One region of the Neobacillus sedimentimangrovi genome, then DNA from elsewhere that is predicted to be linked to it. Evidence: riboswitches for the same ligand, from Rfam matches in the RefSeq annotation. Region 1 holds a riboswitch; each other region holds the start of a gene.
The links. Region 1 has a riboswitch for S-adenosylmethionine ahead of mtnK (S-methyl-5-thioribose kinase). Riboswitches for the same ligand answer to the same signal wherever they lie in the genome.
Positions count from the first base shown of each region.

Region 1 (8,021 bases):
AGCTATGTACCATGCCGGGGAAATTTTCAAGGAAGTTGCTTGTGAATATGCTAAACTATCAGGTAGAGAATATCCTGTGCTAGATTTATATAAAATGGAAGATGCAGAAGTTGCACTTTTTCTATTAAACTCTGCAGCTGAATCAGCAAAGGATGTAGTGGATCAACTTCGTGCCCAAGGAGTAAAAGCGGGGGTTATCAGTCCCAACATTATTCGTCCTTTCCCAGCCAAGGAGATTCGTGAAGCATTAAAAAATGTAAAGGCATTACTAGTTGGTGAACGGGCCGATTCTTATGGGGCACATGGTGCAAATCTAACGCATGAAGTGAAATCAGCCCTTCAGGATGATAAGGACAATCAAACAATTGTGTTATGCCGCATATTTGGCCTTGGTGGTAAAGATTTTTATGCCAGTGATGCACATGAATTTTTCAAAATGGCGATTGATGCCATGGAAAAAGGTTATGCTGAAAAGCCATTTGATTATTATGGTCACATACCGGGTGACCCTGAAAAAATTCTAAAACCTGTTATCACTCCGCAGCATGGTGATGTATTTAAAACAGGATTGATCGAAGTGAAAATGGATGAAGAAACGCAGAAGTTAAAGGTAAAAATTCCGCCACTTCGCGCGCTGACATCTAAACCAAAGCGGATTGCTTCCGGCCACGGAGCCTGCCCGGGATGCGGTATTTTTGGTGGTCTTGAATTATTCTTTAAAGGGATTGAGGGGGATATTGTCACTCTGTTCCAAACGGGGTGTGCATATGTAACAACTACGGCCTATCCATACAGCTCCCATAAGCAAACGATGATTCATAATTTATTCCAGAATGGGGCAGCTACTTTATCTGGTACAGTTGAAGCGTTTATGGAATTAAAGCGGCGTGGAGAAATTCAGGTTTCTGATGATGCAACATTTGTCATGATTACCGGTGATGGTGGCATGGATATTGGAATGGGGTCTGCCATCGGAACAGCCCTTCGCGGTCATAAACTAATCATGCTCGAATATGATAACGAGGGGTACATGAATACTGGTTCACAAATGTCCTATTCCACCCCAATTGGACATATGACAAGTACATCTGGTGTTGGAAAAGTTCAAAAAGGAAAGACATTCCACCATAAGGATACCGTACAAATTATGGCAGCGACCAATATTCCTTATGTCTTTACAGGATCTGAAGCATTTCCGCAGGATTTAGTGAAAAAAGGCGCAAAGGCTCAATGGTATGCTCAAAATGTCGGTCCTGTGTACGGAAAACTATTAATTACATGTCCATTAAATTGGAAATCTGAAGACCGATATGGAACTAAAATACTAGAAGCGGCTGTAAATTCCTGCTTCTTCCCACTATATGAAGTTGAACAAGGTGTAACAACGATCACTTATAATCCGGAAGAAAAGAATAAGCGTGTATCGGTTACAGAATGGTTTAAGTATATGGGAAAAACGAAACACTTGTTAAAAGAGGAAAACAAACCGATCTTGGAAGAATTTGAGGCTGAGGTAGAAAAAAGATGGCAACGCCTCAAAGCCATGCATGAAAATCCATTATTATAAGATTATAAAGGGGCTGTCTAAGTCCATTTAAGAGAAAAATGAACCCAAATTAAAAACCCAAGAATGTTGATTTAACAGCATTCTTGGGTTTTGCTATTATAAAGATTTCGGCTGAAATACCACTTTCCGGACAGCCCCTTTTTCTTTACTCTAAACTATTTCTTTAACTGTACGGATAAATTCAGAAAGGTCTCTAATCTCTTTTCGTTTTTTTATAAGATTCTTTCCTAGTTCAAGCGTTTTTTGTTTTGCAGCCAGTCTAGTTTGTTCATCTTGAATACTATCCAAATCTGCTACATGTGCTAGGCCGATTGTTCTGCGGATTAATTCGCAGCCTGTATAACCAAGGGCATCCTCGAAATATTTGGCTAGATGATAATGTAAAAAGGATGTTGTGTTTGCTAACGGCTCTTTATTTTCCTTTTCCCACAGCTGTGAGAATTGAACTTGGAACACATTCCAAACCGTTTCCACATGTTGGATAAATACATCACGGTGTTTTTCATTCACAATGACTTGGAACAACAGGTTGGCAAAAACCTGGCCAATATCGAAACCAGCTGGTCCATAGAAGGCGAATTCAGGATCAATTATTTTTGTTTGTTGATTATCAGCAAACATGCTTCCTGTATGCAAATCACCGTGAAGGAGAACTTCTGCGTCAGTTAAAAAGATTTTTTTCAACACGTTAACATGAAACTTTAACTCCTCATCCTTCCATAGTTCTTCTACTGCAGGCCGCAAACCTTCCTCAAATTCATTTGTTTCCGCATCAAAGTAAGGATCCGTAAAAATTAGGTCTTCGGTAATTTTACAAAGCTCGGGATTAATAAATTTTTGAACTTGTTCCTTTTTAGCCCCAGAACCAAGACCGTAATCGGATGTAAAAAATAAAGTTTTGGCTAAATATTCACCAAGGTGTAAAGAGATAAGCGGAAAAGTCTCACCTTGGATAAATCCTTTACGGGCAATTGATAAGTGAGAAAGGTCTTCCATTACAGTAATGGCTAATTGATCATCTGTGTAATATACCTTTGGAACATAATCCGGAGCAATTTGTCCAAAAGTTTTTAAGGCATCAGCTTCAATTTTTGCCCGATGAAGGGTTAGTGGCCAACTTTCACCTACAACCTTTGCGTATGGCAGGGCTTGTTTAATGATGATACTTTGGTTATGTTTTTGATCGACAATATGAAAAACTAGATTGAGGTTTCCGTCACCAATTTCCTTGCAGGTTAAATCAGCATCTTCAGGAAATAGCTTTAAATCTAAAGCCTTTTTAATTGCAGTTTTTTCGTTTAATGGTTGATAGATTAATGGATTTAAAACGGTCATCAATATTACCTCCTTAGTTTGAGGAAAATTCCATGCGAACTCAATTACAAACCAAATAAAAAGCCTCTTTCTGATTGAAAGAGGCTGCGAAGACGATATTTGTCTGTCGTACCTCTTATCTTTCAGAAAGATTAACTTTCTGTTGGAATTAGCACCGTGCCTTACAGGATATCCTGGCGCGGAAGAAAAGCGCCCCATTTCACAATGGTATTACGGTCGGTTGCTGGGCTTCAATGGGCCAAATCCCTCAGCCAGCTCTTGATAAGAGTAGTTATTTTATAAAATTTTATCGATTCTTAAAAAATATATCAGTTCAATTGTGTAGATGTCAATCATTTTCGAAAATTATTTATTTTCCCTTTACAATTCCTAATAAAAGTTTTAATATTGTTAGCTAGTATTCTAGTGAAAATTGAATCAAGGTAAAGTAGGTGAGAGAAATTGAAACAGTTTCCACGATCAGATTTATTAAATCGCCTTCCGAAACAATTTTTTGCATCCCTTGTTAAAAAAGCAGGTCAATATATAGAAAAAGGCTTTGATGTAATTAATCTGGGACAGGGAAATCCTGATCAACCAACACCAGACCATATTGTTTCCAAACTTCAGGAGGCAGCAACTAATCCCATAAATCATAAATATTCCCCATTTCAAGGGTTTGGATATTTAAAGCAAGCTGTTGCCGATTTTTATCAAAGGGAATATGGAGTTAAGATTCATCCTGAAAAAGAAGTTGCCATATTATTCGGAGGTAAGGCTGGATTAGTTGAACTTCCCCAATGTTTATTAAATCCTGGAGATAATGTACTAGTTCCAGATCCCGGTTATCCTGATTATTGGTCAGGAGTGGCCATGGCAAAAGCAGAAATGGTTACCATGCCGTTAAAAGAAGAAAATCAATTTTTGCCAAAATACGATGAAATTGCTGATGATGTATTGGAAAAGGCAAAACTAATGTTCCTCAATTATCCAAATAATCCAACAGGGGTAATTGCTACACCCGATTTTTTCGCGGAAACCGTTGAACTGGCAGAAAAATATGATATATGCATTGTCCATGACTTTGCCTATGGAGCAATTGGATTTGATGGTGTAAAACCGACAAGCTTCCTCCAAACAAAAGGGGCAAAAGAAGTGGGCATTGAAATTTACACCTTATCTAAAACATATAATATGGCTGGATGGCGTGTTGCTTTTGCAGTAGGTAATGAAAGTGTTATTTCTTCACTGGAACTGTTACAGGACCACCTTTATGTCAGTTTGTTTGGTGCTGTTCAAGAGGCAGCAGCAATGGCGCTGACAGGACCTCAAGATTGTGTGAGGGAATTGAATCAAATGTATGAACGGAGGAGGAATGTCCTCATTGAAGGCCTCCGGTCCATTGGTTGGAATGTTACCGCTCCTAAAGGTTCATTTTTTGCTTGGTTAAAAGTACCGCAGGGCTTTACTTCCGAGGAGTTTGCAAATTTTCTTTTGGAAAAAGCCCATATCATAGTAGCGCCCGGAATTGGATTTGGTACTTATGGAGAAGGCTATGTCCGAGTTGGCTTATTATCTTCTGAAGAACGCTTGAAAGAGGCTGTCAGAAGAATAAGCAGTTTAGAAATTTTTAAAAAATAGGTTGACAATATTTTGTTTTCTTGGGATAATCCAAAATAAGTTAATTCACTTGAAAACAATAAATACGGAAAAATAATCATTTTCTTATCAAGAGCAGGCGGAGGGACTAGCCCAATGAAGCCCGGCAACCGACCTTACCCATTGTAAGGCACGGTGCTAATTCTTGCAGCGGGAAGCTGAAAGATGAGAAGATGTTAGTAATGTCTGCTAACCTCTTCTTTTCGAAGAGGTTTTTTTATTGCAGAAAATGAAAAGGAAGTGTCATAATGTCTGAATTAATTGCTACTTATCTACTACATGATGAAAAAAATCCAGACAAGAAAGCGGAAGATATTGCCTTAGGACTGACAGTCGGTTCTTGGACGAAACTTCCTGAACTTGAACAAAACCAATTGCGTAAGCACAAAGGTCGAGTGGTATCGATTGAGGGTTTACCTTCGGAACAGGATAATCAAACATTAATCCGAATTGCCTACCCGACAATCAATTTTTCTAGTGACCTACCTGCAATCTTAACAACGGTTTTTGGGAAACTTTCCCTAGATGGAAAAATAAAATTAATAGATTTACAATTCGATGATCTTTTAAAAAGTCAATTTCCAGGTCCAAGGTTTGGAATTGAAGGGATTCGTAAGAAATTAAATGTGTTTGATAGACCATTGGTAATGAGTATTTTTAAAGGTGTGCTTGGTAAGGATATTCATTTTTTGACTGAACAGCTAAAAGAGCAGGCCCTAGGTGGGATTGATCTGGTAAAGGACGATGAAATTTTGTTTGAAAATGAATTGACACCTTTTGAAAAACGTATCTTTAATGGGAAAAGGGCCCTTCAGGAAGTCTATGAAGAAACGGGACATCGTACTCTTTATGCCGTTAATTTGACTGGAAGAACGTATCAACTTAGAGATAAAGCGAGAAAAGCAGCTGAAATTGGTGCGGATGTGCTCCTTTTCAATGTTTTCACTTATGGTCTCGATGTCCTTCAAGAGTTGAGAGAAGATGAGGAAATTGCTTTGCCAATTATGGCACACCCGTCTTTTAGCGGAGCGTTCACTTCTTCTCCTATTTATGGTATCTCCCATTCTCTTTTATTAGGTAAACTTTTACGCTATGCAGGAGCAGATTTTTCATTGTTCCCATCGCCTTATGGAACAGTGGCACTGGAAAAAGACTCTGCCATTGCTATTGCCAGTGAATTAACAAAGCAAGATACACTTAAAACGTCATTTCCTGTTCCATCGGCAGGTATACATCCAGGATTAGTTCCACTATTAATCAAGGATTTTGGAATTGATTCTGTTATTAATGCAGGCGGAGGAGTTCATGGCCATCCGGATGGGGCTCGAGGAGGAGGTCTGGCATTTAGGCAGGCTATTGATACCATACTTCAGGGAAAACTGCTTGCTGAAGGGGCCGAATACTATCCGGAATTAAAAAAAGCTTTGCAACTATGGGGAAATGTTGAGGTGGCTATATCATGACAAAGCCAGTGATTTATTGTGATTTTGATGGAACGATTACCGAAAGTGATAATATAATTGCGATAATGAAAAAATTTGCTCCGCCTGAGTGGGTCGAAATAAAAGACCAAATACTCTCGCAGCAAATTTCCATATGTGAAGGTGTTGGTAAGCTTTTTTCACTCCTACCAAGTAGTATGAAGGAGGAGATCACGACTTTCGCCATTGAAAATGCAAAGATTCGTCCAGGTTTTAAAGAATTAGTTCAATTTGCCCGTGAGGAAAACATCCCGTTTTACATCGTCAGCGGTGGTATTGACTTTTTCGTTAATCCCATTTTGAAGGACTATGGTCCTTTTTCCGGAGTATTTTGTAATGAAGCTGATTTTTCCGGAGATCGAATCAACATCCTTTGGCCGTACACATGTGATAAGTATTGTGATAATAACTGTGGCTGCTGTAAGCCTAGCATTATCCGTAAACTTAATCAAAATGAAGACATTTATAAAATTGTCATTGGCGATTCTGTTACCGATCTTGAGGCAGCAAAAATGGCTGACTTGGTCTTAGCAAGGGATTTACTACAAGAAAAGTGTTTTGAATGGGGAATTAACCATTATGGTTTCGATACATTCTTTGAATGCATTGATGAGATAAAAAAGAGAATTGAGGTGGGAGAATTATCATGTTAGAGGAAAGATGGCGTGAATTAGCTGATGTAAAAGATGAATTGTCTGAGCGAGATTGGTTTATGGGAACAAGTGGAAATTTAGCAATAAAGGTAAGTCATCAGCCGCTTCAATTTTTGGTGACTGCAAGTGGGAAGGATAAACGCAAGAGGACTAATGAAGATTTTCTCCTTGTCGATGAATTTGGCCATCCTGTGGAAGAAACTCATTTGAAACCTTCTGCTGAAACGCTACTCCATTTGGAGATCTATCAAAAAACAAATGCAGGTTGCAGTCTCCATGTTCACACAATTGATAATAATGTGATCTCAGAAATTTACGGTGACCGTGGGGAAATTACGTTTAAAGGTCAAGAATTAATAAAAGCATTTAACAAGTGGGAAGAGGATGATATACTCAAAATTCCGATTATTCATAATTTCGCACACATTCCTACTTTAGCTCGTGCATTTTCTGAACATGTGAAAGAAGATACTGGGGCCGTTCTGATTCGGAACCACGGAATTACTGTGTGGGGCCGTAATGCCTTTGAAGCTAAAAAAATCCTTGAAGCGTCCGAATTTTTATTCCGATACCAATTACGATTACTAGAATACAAACCATATCAATTATTTAAAGTAGTTTAAAAGAAATAAAGGAACAGCGCTTAGGCGTGCAAATATACAATAATTTGTGAGAGAGGATGAAAAAACGTGGCATATATTACATTTCAAGACAACGAAGAAAAAATTTACAATCAGGAAGAGGTAGAAAGCTTCCTGGCATCACAGGAGGTTATTTATGAAAAATGGGACATCAGTAAGCTTCCTGAATCTCTTGTCGAAAAATACCTTTTAACTGATGAGGAAAAGGAACAAATTTTACAAACTTTTGCAAATGAAATTGCTGATATCTCTGCAAGAAGAGGTTATAGAGCACAGGATGTTATTTCTCTTTCAGAAAATACACCAAATTTAGAAACCTTGCTACAAAACTTTAAGCGAGAACATCATCATACCGATGATGAAGTTCGTTTTATCGTTAGTGGGCATGGAGTATTTGTCATCCAAGGTAAAGATGGTAAGTTCTTTGAAGTACATTTAAATCCAGGAGATTTAATTTCTGTTCCTGAAAATACTCGACACTATTTTACCTTAGAAGATGATCGTAAAGTGGTTGCAATTAGAATTTTCGTTACAACAGAGGGTTGGGTGCCGATTTACGAAAAAGAAGAACAAAATGTATAATATTAAATGAACTGGCTGCTGTATTGTAGGCCAGTTTTTTTACGCACGAAATGGGGGAGTCGATAATGCAAAGCCCGGGCCATTAAGTTAGTAGTAATGTTTAGCTTTATGGAAGGGGCTATGT
Region 1 covers NZ_JAAFZF010000039.1:19,708-27,728, forward strand. Annotated here, with positions in the region: gene GZA11_RS12375 (thiamine pyrophosphate-dependent enzyme) at 1-1,567, shown strand, start outside; gene mtnK (S-methyl-5-thioribose kinase) at 1,718-2,902, opposite strand; SAM riboswitch class I at 3,015-3,170, opposite strand; gene GZA11_RS12385 (pyridoxal phosphate-dependent aminotransferase) at 3,344-4,522, shown strand; SAM riboswitch class I at 4,604-4,712, shown strand; gene mtnW (2,3-diketo-5-methylthiopentyl-1-phosphate enolase) at 4,789-6,003, shown strand; gene GZA11_RS12395 (2-hydroxy-3-keto-5-methylthiopentenyl-1-phosphate phosphatase) at 6,000-6,674, shown strand; gene GZA11_RS12400 (methylthioribulose 1-phosphate dehydratase) at 6,668-7,297, shown strand; gene GZA11_RS12405 (1,2-dihydroxy-3-keto-5-methylthiopentene dioxygenase) at 7,364-7,897, shown strand.

Region 2 (8,021 bases), on a different contig from region 1:
AACCTCTTTGCACTGGCAGAGCAAGGATATATATATACCCGTATCCATAACCCGACAACAACGGTTTTTGAGGAACGGGTTGCACTTTTGGAAGGAGGGGTTGGAGCACTTGCGGTAGCAAGTGGTATGGCAGCCATAACGCTCGCGATTCTTAACCTTGCCGAAGCTGGAGATGAAATTGTGTCAGCTTCCACACTATATGGTGGAACATACAATTTATTTGCTGTGACTCTTCCTAAATACGGGATTAACGTAAAGTTCGTCGACCCAGAGGATCCGGAGAATTTCCGGGCAGCTATTACGGAAAAAACAAAAGCGGTCTTTGCTGAAACTGTTGGAAATCCAAGTTTGCGCGTGTTGGATATCGAAAAAGTGGCAAATATTGCACATGAAGCGGGTATTCCATTAATTGTTGATAATACTTTTGCCACTCCATATTTATGCCGTCCGATTGAGCATGGGGCAGATATTGTGGTTCACTCTGCTACAAAGTGGCTGTTAGGAAATGGTACGACAACAGGAGGCATCATTGTAGATGGTGGTAAATTTGATTGGAATTCTCCGAAATTCCCTGGCTTCACTACTCCAGATCCAAGCTACAATAACCTTGTTTATGCGGAGGCACTGGGACCACTTGCGTATATTATTAAAGCACGTGTTCAACTGCTTAGAGACATGGGACCTTCGTTAAGTCCACAAAATGCGTTTCAATTTGTATTAGGATTGGAAACATTGCATGTGCGTATGAAAGAGCATGTAGCCAATGCGAAAGAGGTCGTTAAGTACTTGAAGAACCATCCAGCGGTCGAGTGGGTTTCTTATCCAGGGGATGCTTCTCACCCTGACTATGAGCTTGCTCAAAAGTATCTGCCTAAAGGGGCTGGTTCAATTGTTATCTTCGGAATAAAAGGTGGAAGAGAAGCTGGGGCAAAATTAATAGATTCCATTAAGATTTGGGCGCATGTAGCGAATGTCGGTGATGCCAAGAGCTTGATTATTCACCCGGCAAGCACCACCCATCAACAGCTCGATGTGGAAGGATTAAAGGCATCTGGTGTGTCAGAAGACTTAATTCGTTTATCTATTGGGATTGAAAATGTAGAGGATTTAATTGAAGATTTAGAAGATGCCATTGAAGTAGCAACAGGTATTACCTCTTTGAAAACGAAAGCCTAAGTATTATTAAAAATTTCCATTGACACCTGTTTTTATCCGTGATACGATAGCCTTCGTAAAATATTTTCTGACTTATACACAGCGATGTGTTAACTGAATATAGGATTGCTTAAACGCTCTTATCAAGAGAGGTGGAGGGATGTGCCCAATGAAGCCCGGCAACCGTCAATTCTTTGAATTGAAATGGTGCCAATTCACACAAAGCATTTTGCTTTGAGAGATGGGAGAAAGGATTGTTGTTTTATGATGCCTTTCTGCCTGTGCAGAAAGGCATTTTTTTATAAGATCATATTGGGGGCAAGAAATTCCTTTTTGCCCGCCAATGATAGAATCCTTTTCAGAAAAAAAGTCAAAATATAAATTTAATTCGGATAAGAAGCAGGTGAGTTCATGATATCGATCAAAAACGTCCGAAAGATTTTTCCTTCCAAGCATGGCCTGCTTAAAGCTGTGGATGAAGTGAATCTTGAAATTAAAGAAGGCGAAATCTTCGGAATCATCGGATATAGTGGTGCCGGAAAGAGTACTTTAATTCGTATGCTGAATGGTTTGGAAATTCCAACAGATGGTTCTGTAACAGTGGCGGGCCGGGAAATTTCCAAAATTAAAGGAAGCGAGCTTCGGCAGGCAAGGCAAGAAATTAGTATGATTTTTCAGCATTTCAACCTTTTGTGGTCAAGAACAGTTAGTGAAAATATTGCTTTCCCATTAGAAATTGCTGGTGTGAAAGCCCCAGAGAGGAAAAAACGGGTAGCCGAGTTGATTAAATTAGTTGGTCTAGAAGGTAGAGAAGATGCCTATCCATCTCAACTAAGTGGAGGTCAGAAGCAAAGGGTCGGGATTGCTCGAGCGCTGGCAAATAATCCAAAAGTTTTGCTTTGTGATGAAGCAACCTCTGCACTTGATCCACAGACTACAGATTCCATTTTGGATCTATTAGTCGATATTAACAAAAAACTAGGTTTAACGATTGTGTTAATTACCCATGAAATGCATGTCATCAGGAAAATCTGTCATCGTGTAGCTGTTATGGAAAGTGGAAGAATTGTTGAACTTGGTCAGGTTCTAGATGTGTTTAAAAACCCTAAACAGCCGATTACAAAGCGATTTGTTCAACAAGTGACAGAGCCGGAAGAAGCAAAAGAAACCATCGAGCATTTACTGGAGCGTTATCATTCAGGTTCCATTGTCAAGTTAACCTTTATTGGTGATTCTGCTGAACAGCCACTGATCACCCATCTAATTCGTCATCACCATGTGACAGTCAATATATTACAAGGTAAGATTTCGCAAACGCAAAGCGGTTCGTACGGATCTCTTTTCATTCATATCGACGGGGACCAAGCAGAAATCAGTAGAGCCATAGAATATATTCGTTCCCAAAAGGTAGGAGTGGAGGTGGTTACAGGTGAATAATCAAGAAGGTTACTTTCAAAATGTCGATTGGTCGGCGATGTGGCAGGCAACGGTGGAAACTTTATATATGACGGGCATTTCCGTATTGATTACATTTGTGTTGGGCATCATTCTTGGTATGCTTTTATTCTTAACATCACCGGGAAATTTATGGGCAAATAAGCCGATTAACTTAGTCATAAGTGCAATCGTAAATATTTTCCGTTCCATACCATTTATTATTTTGATTGTATTATTAATTCCATTAACCATGTTAATCTTTCAAACAATGATTGGCGAAAATGCAGCATTGCCAGCTTTAATTATTGGTTCCGCTCCGTTCTATGCAAGAATGGTTGAAATTGGCCTTCGTGAAATTGATAAAGGTGTTATTGAAGCTGCCAAATCCATGGGAGCAACTACGGGAACGATTATTTGGAAGGTATTGTTACCGGAATCCATGCCGGCACTTGTTTCCGGAATTACGGTAACAGCCATTGCCTTGGTTAGCTATACAGCCATGGCGGGTGTCATAGGTGCAGGAGGATTGGGAAATCTCGCCTATCTTCAAGGATTCCAGCGAGGACATAATGACGTAACCTTGGTTGCTACCATTATCATTTTAGTTATAGTATTTGCGATTCAATTTATTGGTGATTTTATCACTTCAAAATTAGATAAACGATAAAGGGGAGTTTAGACAATGAAAAAATGGTTAAGTGTATTTTTTGCTTTAACGCTTGCTTTTGTTCTTGCTGCTTGTGGAACAGGAAATGACAAAGAAAACGCTGGAGATAGCGGGGATAAAGCATCGAAAGAAACAAAAACATTAGTGGTCGGTGCATCCAACGTACCACATGCTGAAATTTTAGAAGAAGCAAAACCACTATTAAAGGAGAAAGGCATTGACCTGAAAATCGAGACATTCCAAGATTATGTATTACCTAACAAGTCTTTAGCATCTAAAGAATTGGATGCTAACTACTTCCAGCATATCCCTTACTTGAATGCTCAAAATGAAGAATTCGGTTATGGATTTGTCAATGCAGGTGGTATCCATATTGAGCCAATTGGTGTTTATTCCAAAAAGTACAAAAAACTTAGCGACCTTCCAGAAGGTGCACATCTTATCATGAGTAACTCTGTCGCTGACCATGGGCGTCTTTTATCCTTACTTGAAAAAGAAGGACTAATTAAATTAAAAGACGGCATTGATAAGACAAAAGCTGAAATTAAAGATGTAGTAGAGAATCCTAAGAAGCTTAAATTTGATGCAAACTATGAGGCAGCACTTCTTCCGCAAATCTATAATAAAGGTGAAGGGGATGCCGTGTTAATCAACTCTAACTACGCGATCGATGCCGGCTTAAATCCATTAAAAGATTCAATCGCTATTGAAGATAAAGAGTCTCCATATGTAAACGTCATTGCCGTTCGTAAAGGGGACGAAAATAGAGAAAAAATCAAGGCGCTTATCGAAGTTCTACATTCAAAAGAAATCCAAGATTTCATTTTAGAAAAATATGATGGTGCTGTTGTACCAGTATCTGAATAATTAATATAAGTAGAAAAAAGGTTAGAAAAGTCAGTGAGGATGATTCACTGGCTTTTCTTATTTCTTTACATTGAAACAAGATTTGATGGTAAAAATAGATTTGATATGTACCATTGGCAATTATATTGAAAATGGGTTATGATTTTATTCGAGTTTATTTTACATATTTTTTATCTACTATGAATATCTGAAATTTGATTCTAATCTGAAATTCATTCTCAATTAGCCATCCTTTATTGAAAATAAAAGCTAGGTTTATACAGTATAAAGGTTGCTAACACCTTTAATTTGTTATAAGATTGTAATGAGAATAAATTGAGAATGATGTTAGAGACGTTAGGATCTGATAATACAAACATTCTTTGTCGGAGGTATTAATATGGCTGGATCAACTTTAACAATCAAGGATTTACATGTGGCAATTGATGGAAAAGAAATTTTAAAAGGTGTAAACCTTGAAGTAAAAGGCGGAGAGATTCACGCAATCATGGGACCAAACGGAACTGGTAAATCCACTTTATCAGCAGCGATCATGGGTCATCCAAAATATGAAGTAACAAGTGGTAGCATCACACTAGATGGTCAAGATGTTTTAGAAATGGAAGTAGATGAGCGTGCACGTGCTGGTCTATTTTTAGCCATGCAATATCCAAGTGAAATCACTGGTGTAACAAATGCAGACTTTTTACGTTCAGCGATCAACAGCCGTCTAGGAGAAGGAAACGAAATTTCATTAATGAAATTTATCCGTAAAATGGATGAAAAGATGGAATTCCTTGAAATGGATTTAGACATGGCGCAACGTTACTTAAATGAAGGTTTCTCAGGTGGGGAGAAAAAACGGAACGAAATTTTACAATTAATGATGTTGGAACCAAAAATTGCGATCCTCGATGAGATTGACTCCGGACTTGATATCGATGCCCTTAAGGTTGTATCAAAAGGTGTCAATAGTATGCGTGGTGAAGATTTTGGATGCTTAATTATCACTCACTATCAGCGTCTTTTAAACTATATTACTCCTGACTATGTGCATGTTATGATGCAAGGCCGTGTTGTTAAATCTGGAGGACCGGAACTGGCTCAACGTTTAGAGGCAGAAGGATACGACTGGATTAAGAAAGAACTTGGGATCGAAGACGAAACAGTTGGGCAAGAAGCGTAAGACTTGCGGTTAGGAGGATGAACATGACAATCGAAACAATTGATAAAGGTATCGTCAGCTCTTTTTCCAAAGAAATGAGCGAGCCTGCCTGGTTTGAAGAGCTTAGGCTAAAGGCATTAGCCGAGTTTGAAGAGCTTCCAATGCCAAAACCGGATAAAACCAAAATTGATAAGTGGAACTTCACAAATTTTAATCAGTATACCGTTAAAAGTGAAGCCTTCACATCTTTGGCGGATCTTCCGGATGAAGTGAAAGCACTCGTGGATGTGGATGCAGGTAACCAAAATTTATACATCCAACGCAATCAGACTCCGGCATATTTGACCTTGTCTGATGAGCTAAAAAAACAGGGTGTAATTTTTACTGATATTTTTACTGCAGCCCGCGAACACGGTGACTTATTGAAAAAATATTATATGACACAAGCGATTAATGCAGATGAGCATCGTCTAACTGCTTTGCATGCAGCGCTTGTAAACGGCGGCATATTCTTATATGTTCCAAAAAACGTTCAAATCACCGAACCAATTCAGGCAGTATTCTTACATGATAATAATGAAGCAAATCTCTTTAACCATGTGCTTGTGGTTGCGGATGATAATAGTTCTGTTACGTATGTTGAAAACTACATTTCCACAATGGAAACATCTAACACATTAGCGAACATTTTAACAGAGGTAATCGCGAATACGAATGCCCGAGTACAATATGGAGCGGTTGATAATTTGGCAAAAGGGGTTACTACTTATGTAAACCGCCGTGGGGTAACCGGCCGTGATTCCCGTATCGAATGGGCGCTTGGATTAATGAACGAAGGCAATACCATTTCTGAAAATACAACGAACCTACTTGGTGATGGTTCCTATGGTGATACAAAAACCGTAGTAGTTGGACGTGGTGAGCAAATCCAAAACTTCACTACTAAGGTGGTTCACTTTGGTAAACATACAGAAGGTTATATCTTGAAGCACGGTGTAATGAAGGACAGCGCTACTTCTATTTTTAACGGAATCGGAAAAATTGAGCATGGTGCTTCCAAATCTAACGCTGAACAAGAGTCTCGCGTATTAATGCTTAGCGAAAAAGCACGCGGAGATGCCAACCCAATTCTATTGATCGACGAAGATGATGTAACAGCAGGACATGCGGCATCTGTTGGACGTGTAGATCCTACTCAACTTTATTATCTAATGAGCCGGGGAATTCCAAAGGCAGAAGCAGAACGCTTAGTTATTCATGGTTTCCTTGCGCCGGTGGTAAATCAACTTCCAATTGAAAAAGTAAAACAGCAATTGACGGAAGTTATTGAAAGGAAAGTAAGATAATGAATATCCAAGATATTCGCAAACAGTTTCCGATTTTGGACCAGGAAGTAAACGGGAAGCCTCTTGTTTACTTAGACAGTGCGGCTACATCTCAAAAACCGATTCAGGTGATTGAAACCCTTGAAAGATATTACCGTGAGTACAATTCCAACGTCCATCGTGGTGTTCATACATTGGGAACAAAAGCGACGGATGCTTACGAAGGGGCACGGGAAAAAGTTCGAAAGTTCATCAACGCCAAATCGATTCAAGAAGTTATTTTTACGAGAGGGACAACGACGGCCCTTAATACGGTCGCTGCAAGCTATGCTGCTGCGAACTTGAAGGAAGGCGATGAAATTGTTATTTCCTATATGGAGCACCATAGTAATATCATCCCTTGGCAGCAGGTGGCAAAACGAACTGGAGCCCAATTGAAATACCTCCCACTTCAGGAGGATGGAACGATTTCATTAGACGATGTTCGGGCAACTGTTACATCTAATACAAAGATTGTATCGATTATGCAAATTTCCAATGTTCTTGGCGTTATTAATCCGATTAAGGAAATTGCTCAAATTGCGCATGAAAATGGTGCGATTATGGTCGTGGACGGTGCCCAAAGTGCACCACATATGAAAATCGATGTTCAAGATTTAGACTGTGATTTTCTTGGATTCTCCGGCCATAAAATGTGCGGCCCAACTGGTATCGGAGTTTTATATGGTAAAAAGCATTTACTTGAAAACATGGAGCCGATTGAGTTTGGCGGAGAGATGATTGATTTTGTTGAATTGTATGATTCCACATGGAAAGAACTACCTTGGAAGTTCGAAGGGGGTACCCCTATCATTGCTGGTGCGGTAGGTCTTGGCGCAGCAATCGATTTTTTAAATGAAATTGGACTTGATCAAATTGCAGAACATGAACGTAAACTCGCTGCCTATGCACTTGAAAAAATGGCAGAGATCGAAGGTATTCAAATATATGGTCCGCTAGATCCAGCCAAACGTGCCGGAGTTGTCACATTTAATATTCAGGATGTGCATCCGCATGATGTGGCAACGGTCTTAGATGCAGAAGGGATCGCAGTCCGCGCCGGCCATCATTGTGCCCAACCATTGATGAGATGGTTAAAAGCAACAGCTACAGCTCGCGCCAGCTTTTACCTATATAATACGGAAGAAGATATTGATAAACTTGTTGAAGGGCTTGTCAAAACAAAGGAGTATTTCAGTGATGTCTTCTAATAACTTAGATCAATTGTACCGCCAAGTCATTATGGATCATTATAAAAATCCCCGTAATCGCGGTATCTTAGAGGATGGCAATTTGACGATTGATATGAACAACCCTACTTGTGGTGACCGGATTCGTTTAACAATCAAGGTCGAGGACGGCATTGTAAGTGATGCCAAATTTGAAG
Region 2 covers NZ_JAAFZF010000006.1:5,080-13,100, reverse strand. Annotated here, with positions in the region: gene GZA11_RS03960 (O-acetylhomoserine aminocarboxypropyltransferase/cysteine synthase family protein) at 1-1,176, shown strand, start outside; SAM riboswitch class I at 1,293-1,403, shown strand; gene GZA11_RS03955 (methionine ABC transporter ATP-binding protein) at 1,567-2,592, shown strand; gene GZA11_RS03950 (methionine ABC transporter permease) at 2,630-3,259, shown strand; gene GZA11_RS03945 (MetQ/NlpA family ABC transporter substrate-binding protein) at 3,275-4,126, shown strand; gene sufC (Fe-S cluster assembly ATPase SufC) at 4,506-5,291, shown strand; gene sufD (Fe-S cluster assembly protein SufD) at 5,315-6,616, shown strand; gene GZA11_RS03930 (cysteine desulfurase) at 6,616-7,845, shown strand; gene sufU (Fe-S cluster assembly sulfur transfer protein SufU) at 7,835-8,021, shown strand, end outside.
Region 2: it holds a riboswitch for S-adenosylmethionine, as region 1 does, so the genes downstream of both, GZA11_RS03955 (methionine ABC transporter ATP-binding protein) here and mtnK (S-methyl-5-thioribose kinase) in region 1, are expected to answer to the same signal.

Region 3 (8,021 bases), on a different contig from region 1:
TCGAATAAACAAAGTTTATACTATCTTAGAGCTTTTATAAAAAAGAATAAAATGTTAGTGTATAGAAAAGGACATTATCGTAGACGGGAATTTGCATCAAGAAAAAAATAGTTATAATGATGAAATAGGCCATATGACTATCGAAAAAACGGAAAAACCTAATTTTCTACTGTTTTAGAAGTATCAGCTTATACCGTTGTAACATTTTTATAAAGGAGAACAAGATTTATCATCAAGTGAGTCTCAAGCAAGTTTAATCTATTATAGTATTGAGCATTTTTTGTTAAAATAACTTCGATTACTTTCTAAGGAGAATGAACCATGAATAAAAAATACATTGGCTACATTGGAACGTATACAAAGGGTGACAGCAAAGGAATCTATTCTTTTACCTTGAATACGAAAGAAGGAAAAATTGAAAATATCGAGGTGGCTGCAGAGCTCTTTAACCCTACCTATTTAGCCATTAGTAAAGACAATCGCTATCTTTACTCTGTAGTAAAAGATGGTGAAGAAGGTGGATTAAAGGCTTTTTCCATTGGTGAAAATGGAAAATTAACTGCTATCAATAGCCAAGTAAGTGCCGGAGCTCCTCCCTGTCATGTAAGTATTGACAGCCAAAACAAATATGTATTCAGCGGTAATTACCATAGGGGAACAGTGGAATCCCATCTCCTTCATCAAGATGGCTCTCTTCTGCCTGCTGCTTCCATCATTCAACATGAAGGCAGTGGTCCAGATCCAAGACAGGAAAAGGCCCATACCCATTATGCTGGATTAACACCTGATGAAAAATATGTAGTGGTGGTGGAGCTGGGTATTGATGCTCTTATTACATACAAAATAAACGAAGACGGAACATTGACGAAGGTCAAACTACATCCATTAAAAGCCGGCAGTGGACCGCGACACTTGACCTTCCACCCAAATGGTAAGTTTGCTTACATCATGACAGAATTCAGTTCCGAAGTTATTGTCTTAACCTATAATCCAGAAAACGGCCATTTTACCGAAAAGCAATATATTTCCACTCTTCCTGCTGATTTCAAAGAAAATAACCAGGGCAGTGCGATTCATATTTCTTCCGATGGTCGTTTTGTCTATGCAGGAAATCGCGGACATAATAGTATTGCGGTATTTAGTGTTAATGGAACTACTGGAGAGCTGACCTTTGTCGAGCATACTTCTACAGAGGGAGACTGGCCTCGAGATTTTTCATTGGATCCTTCTGAAAAATTTATCGTTGCTTCTAACCAAGAATCAAGCAATCTCGTTTTATTCGCCAGAGATGAATTTTCTGGACGACTTTCATTGATTCAATCTGATATCACCGTTCCTCATCCAGTTTGTGTGAAGTTTTTACATGTTTAAAAAGCAGGGTTAACCCTGCTTTTTTTCATTTGTAGAAATTTGTTCCAAACTTTTCAGATAAAAATGAATTGACTAAGCAGGAAAAGTATAGTAAATTTTATAAAAAGTTTAAATATTGATAGTTCTTATCAAGAGAGGTTGAGGGAAAGGCCCGATGACACCTCAGCAACCTTCAATGGATGATCCATTGAAAAGGTGCTAATTCCTGCAAATTAATGTTAATTTGCGAGATAAGAAGAATGACCTTATGGTTTCGTACGAACAAAAGTCTTCTTCTTATAGAAGGCTTTTTTCTTTTTTATCAACAAGCTTTATCCCCATACCGCGTTAAAGCTGAAAAATATCCAATCTATTTTTTCAAGACAAGGAGTGTGTGTAATGTACAAAATTGATACAAAACTGGCACAAATCGGAAACAGAAGTGAAACAGCAACAGGAACGGTGAATCCTCCTGTATATTTTTCAACCGCCTATCGACATGAAGGTATCGGACAATCAACAGGATTTGACTATATTCGGACAGGGAATCCAACACGCCAGCTCCTTGAAAAGACCATTGCTGATTTGGAAGGCGGCGATCAAGGGTTTGCGTGTAGCTCTGGCATGGCAGCGATTTTTACCATCCTTTCTCTATTCCAATCCAGGGATGAATGGTTGGTCAGTGAAGATTTATACGGAGGTACTTACCGGCTTTTAGAAAAAGGCTATAAAAAATGGGGATTACGATGTCAATATGTCAATACAGGTTGTCCGGAGGAAATTGAAAGAAAGATTACCCCTCAAACCAAGGCCATCTTTCTCGAGACTCCTACCAACCCCCTCATGCAGGAAGCCGATATTGCTGCTATTGCCGACATCGCGAAGAAACATGGTATTTTGCTGATTGTCGACAATACGTTCTATACCCCACTTTTACAGCAGCCTATTAAGCTTGGCGCCGATATCGTCATTCATAGTGCGACAAAATATTTGGGCGGTCATAACGATGTCCTTGCCGGCCTTATCATCGCAAAAGGAAAAGAATTATGTGAACAATTAGCCCTTTATCATAATGGGGCCGGAGGTGTATTAAGCCCGTTTGATTCATGGTTATTAATGCGTGGAATGAAAACTTTAGCACTACGAATGGAACGACATGAAAAAAATGCAAAGGCAATCGTGGAATATTTGTCTCAACATGATGCCGTTACAGATGTTCTTTACCCTGGCCGTGGTGGTATGGTTTCCTTCCGAATAAAAGACGAAACTTGGGTTAATCCATTTTTGAAAAATTTAAAGCTGATTTCGTTTGCCGAAAGTCTTGGCGGTACGGAAAGTTTTATCACGTATCCAGCCACACAGACCCATGCAGATATTCCTGAAGAAATTCGAATTGAAAAAGGTGTTTGTAATCGCCTGCTTCGTTTTTCTGTAGGAATTGAGAATGTAGAGGATTTAATTCACGACCTAAAGCAAGCCTTTGCCAAAATTAACAAAGGAGTGATTGTTTAATGGAATTGGAAGAGTATTGTTTTGAAACAAAGCTTCTTCATAACCGACATAAAGTGGACTCTGTGACAGGAGCTGTCAGTGTACCGATTCAGCACGCCTCCACCTTTCATCAATTTGATATCGACCAATTTGGTAAATATGATTATGCCCGAAGTTTAAATCCAACCCGCGAAGCGCTAGAAGAGGTTATTGCGGAATTGGAGTGCGGGGTGAAAGGCTTTGCATTTTCTTCCGGTATGGCAGCCATTTCAACGGCTTTCCTATTACTGTCTGCCGGTGATCATGTCGTCATTACCGAAGATGTGTATGGCGGAACTTATCGAATGGTTACAGAAGTGCTTTCTAGATTAGGGATTGAGCATTCTTTTGTTGACATGACAGATTTAGATCATGTTAAACAAGCGATTAAGCCTAATACGAAAGCATTTTATGTTGAAACCCCGTCCAATCCTTTGTTAAAGGTGACAGATATAAAAGCTATCAGCCAAATGGCAAAGGAAATTGGTGCACTGACATTTGTCGATAATACCTTCCAAACCCCCGCCTTGCAAAAACCTTTGGAACTTGGGGCTGATGTGGTACTTCACAGTGCAACAAAGTTTTTATCCGGACACAGTGATGTAGTGGCAGGACTTGCTGTTGTCAAAGATAAAGGTTTAGCCAATCGGCTTGGATTTTTACAAAATTCCTTCGGCGCAGTTCTTGGTGTACAGGATGCATGGCTCGTTTTAAGAGGTTTAAAAACTCTTCATGTTCGACTTGAACACTCTCAGAAATCAGCGTTGCAAATTGCGAGTTTCCTAGAGAAACATCCGCTTGTTAAAAACGTGTTTTATCCCGGACTTCCTAATCATCCGCAGAGAGAATTGCTGGATGTACAAACTCAAGGAGCCGGTGCGGTCCTTTCTTTCGAACTTGTCGATGAAGAAGCTGTCCGCACCTTTGTCGAAAGTGTGAAGCTACCTGTATTTGCAGTTAGTCTAGGAGCAGTGGAGTCAATTTTATCCTACCCTGCAAAGATGTCACATGCGGCCATGCCGCAGGCGGAAAGGGAAAAACGTGGAATTAAAAACAGTCTTCTGCGCTTGTCTGTCGGGCTTGAAAATCCAGCTGATTTAATTAGAGATTTTTCCCAGGCACTCGAACAGGTGCAACAGAAAAAATTAGTGCTGCAGCAAGGAGAATGACCATGAGCTTTTTAGAAAAATTAAAAAATCAAATCTTAATCGCTGATGGAGCCATGGGAACACTGCTCTATTCATACGGAACAGACTGCTGCTTTGAGGAGTTAAACCTCTCCCATCCCGAGCAAATTCAACATATCCACCAAGCCTACATAAATGCTGGTGCTGATGTGATCCAAACCAATACGTATGCAGCAAACTATTTAAAGCTTAGCCGTTACGGGCTAGAGGATTCTGTAAAGGATATTAACAGTGCAGCGGTTCATCATGCAAAAAAAGCGGCTAAAAACCGTGCGTTTGTACTTGGGACGATAGGTGGCAACCGTGGGATTAAGCCTAATTCGATTTCATTAGAAGAAATTAAACGGAGCTTTCGGGAGCAGTTATATTGTTTATTGTTAGAAGAGGTGGACGGTCTCCTGCTAGAAACCTTTTATGACCTTGAAGAGCTCGAAACGGTTCTTGCTATAGCGAGAAAAGAAACAAAATTGCCGATTATTGCCCAGGTATCCATTCAAGAGCCTGGATTTCTGCAGGACCGGACGCCTGTCAATGAGGCCTTAAAAAGGCTGGAAAGCATTGGGGCAGATGTGGTGGGACTCAATTGCCGCGTTGGTCCGCACCATATGCTTTTGACGCTGGAACAAATTGAACTTCCCAAGCAGGCCTATTTGTCTGCATACCCTAATGCCAGCCTGCCAGCCTATACAGACGGGAAATTTCATTATGATAGTGATGCAGATTACTTCCGACGTGCAGCAAATGAATTCCGCAAACAAGGAGTTCGGCTAATTGGAGGCTGCTGTGGTACGACACCAGAACATATCCGGATGTTCGCTACAGAACTAAAGAACAAAACTCCAATAAAGGAAAAAATAGTAAAATTTACACCGAAGGTTACAGTGGTTGAAGATCCTGCAATCAAAAGAGAGCACACTCCACTTCAAGAGATTGTGAAACAACGGCCGTCGGTAATTGTCGAATTAGATCCACCAAGAAAGCTCGACACAAGGAAATTTTTCGATGGAGCGAAGGCATTAAAAGAAGCTGGAATTGATGCAATTACACTCGCGGACAATTCGCTCGCCCAAGTCCGGATATCTAATGAATCGCTCGGATATCTTGTCAAACAAGAATTGGGCATCCGGCCGCTCATTCATATTTCCTGCCGCGACCGGAATATTATCGGTCTACAATCTCATTTAATGGGGCTTCATACTTTAGGGATGCATGATGTACTAGCGATTACCGGCGACCCAGCCCGTGTCGGAGATTTTCCTGGCGCATCATCCGTCTATGATGTTTCATCCTTTGAACTCATTCAAATGATCAAACAATTAAATGCAGGATTATCTTTTTCCGGAAAAGACTTGGGACAGAAGACTGCGTTCAGCATTGCCGGGGCATTTAATCCAAATGTCCGTTCGATGGAAAAAGCCGTTAAACGGCTGGAGAAAAAAATTGACTGCGGTGCTGATTATTTTATTTCCCAGCCTGTTTTTTCCGAAGAAAAGTTATTGGAAGTCTATGAACATACGAAACATTTAAAAGCGCCAATCTATATTGGACTGATGCCACTGACTAGCAGTAGAAACGCAGAATTCCTTCATAATGAAGTACCAGGTATTAAAATTGCCGATTCGATTCGCGAACGGATGGCAAAACTGAATGACCAGCCAAATCTGGCCGCTCATGAAGGGGTGGAGATTACCAAGTCTTTGATCGATGCGGCACTAGATTTATTTAACGGAATCTATCTTATTACACCATTTTTACGTTATGAGCTGACGCTTGAGCTGGCCCTTTATGCCCGTCAGCGTGTACGAGAACTAAGGGGGAACAGCCATGTCAAAACCACCATTTATTAATCAATTGAAGAAACGCATTCTTATTATGGACGGTGCCATGGGGACAATGCTACAACGGGCAGGTTTAACCCCTAAGGATTTTGGCGGTGAAGAATATGAAGGATGCAACGAACATTTGAATTTAACCGCACCTTCTGTGATTGCCAATATCCACCGCGAATACTTAGAAGCTGGGGCTGATATCATCGAAACAAACACTTTCGGTGCAACCAGTCTCGTGCTGGATGAGTACGGCCTTGGCTATAAGGCGTATGAAATTAATAAAATTGCTGCAATGCTGGCTGTAAAAGAAGCAGCAAAAGCTTCAACCGATGAATGGCCAAGATATGTTGCCGGTTCGATGGGGCCTACAACCAAAACATTAAGTGTGACCGGCGGAACCACCTTCGATGCTCTAACAGCTGCCTATGAAGAGCAGGCAATCGGGTTAATTGATGGTGGTGTAGATCTACTCCTTTTGGAAACAAGCCAAGATATGCTGAATGTAAAAGCCGGATTTTCCGGAATCCAGCGTGCATTTGCAAAAACAGGAAAAACGCTGCCATTGTTTATTTCTGGTACCATTGAGCCAATGGGTACAACCTTAGCCGGTCAGACCATTGATTCATTTTATATTTCAATTGAACACATGAATCCTGTGGCAGTAGGGCTCAACTGCGCAACCGGCCCGGAATTCATGCAGGATCATATTCGTACATTATCAGAGCTTGCTACCACTGCGGTTAGCTGCTATCCAAATGCCGGGCTTCCTGATGAGGAAGGACATTATCATGAAACACCGGAAACTCTGGCGAAAAAACTGGCTGATTTCGCTGCCCATGGATGGCTTAATATTGTTGGCGGCTGTTGCGGTACAACACCTGATCATATCCGCGCCATTGCCGAAACAATGAAATCTTATAAACCTCGGGAAGTCAAACATCACTCCCTTCACATGGTTTCTGGAATTGAGCCTCTTATTTACGATGATCCAACTTTAAGGCCGATCATGGTCGGTGAAAGGACAAATGTCATCGGCTCCCGGAAGTTCAAACGGTTAATTGCGGAAGGGAAATTTGAAGAAGCTGCGGAAATTGCCAGAGCTCAGGTCAAAGGTGGTGCCCATGTAATTGATATTTGCCTTGCCGATCCAGACCGCGATGAGCTTGCCGATATGGAAAACTTCATTAAAGAAGTAGTGAAGAAAGTAAAGGTACCACTGGTTATTGATTCTACAGATGAAAAAGTCATTGAAAAATCTTTGAAATATTCTCAGGGGAAAGCGATTATTAATTCGATCAATCTTGAGGACGGAGAAGAACGATTAGAAGCGATTGTGCCGCTCATCCACCGCTACGGAGCTGCTGTCGTTGTCGGTACGATTGATGAAAAAGGAATGGGTGTCACTGCAGAACGGAAACTCGAGATTGCCAAACGCTCCTATGAACTGCTGGTAAACAAATACAAGCTGAAGCCGCAGGACTTGATTTTTGACCCATTAGTTTTCCCAGTTGGAACCGGCGATGAACAGTATATCGGCTCCGCCCAAGCAACCGTGGAAGGCATTCGGCTCATCAAGGAACATTTGCCTGGCGTTCAAACGATTCTTGGAATTAGTAACGTATCCTTTGGATTGCCACCAGTTGGACGGGAAATTTTGAATTCGGTGTTCCTATACCACTGTACTCAGGCAGGTCTTGATTATGCGATTGTGAACACAGAGAAGCTTGAACGCTTTGCTTCCATATCAAAAGAAGAAGTGAAGCTAGCTGAGGATCTTCTTTTCAAAACAACGGATGAAACACTGGCGGTATTTACTGATTATTACCGTGATAAAAAGAAAGAGGCCAAAGTAACGGTTCCAGATATGAGCTTGGAGGAACGGCTCGCCTATTATATTGTGGAAGGGACGAAAGAAGGACTCATTCCTGATTTGGAACTAGCCCTTCAAAAGTACCCTACCCCCCTTGATATTATTAATGGTCCGTTAATGGATGGGATGAAGGAAGTGGGGCGTCTATTTAACGATAATCAATTAATCGTAGCCGAAGTGCTGCAAAGTGCAGAAGTCATGAAAGCCTCTGTCTCCTTTTTAGAACCATATATGGAAAAAGGAGATGTTTCCGCC
Region 3 covers NZ_JAAFZF010000025.1:5,519-13,539, reverse strand. Annotated here, with positions in the region: gene GZA11_RS09745 (lactonase family protein) at 322-1,371, shown strand; SAM riboswitch class I at 1,494-1,608, shown strand; gene GZA11_RS09740 (methionine biosynthesis PLP-dependent protein) at 1,750-2,862, shown strand; gene metC (cystathionine beta-lyase) at 2,862-4,049, shown strand; gene GZA11_RS09730 (bifunctional homocysteine S-methyltransferase/methylenetetrahydrofolate reductase) at 4,052-5,914, shown strand; gene metH (methionine synthase) at 5,892-8,021, shown strand, end outside.
Region 3: it holds a riboswitch for S-adenosylmethionine, as region 1 does, so the genes downstream of both, GZA11_RS09740 (methionine biosynthesis PLP-dependent protein) here and mtnK (S-methyl-5-thioribose kinase) in region 1, are expected to answer to the same signal.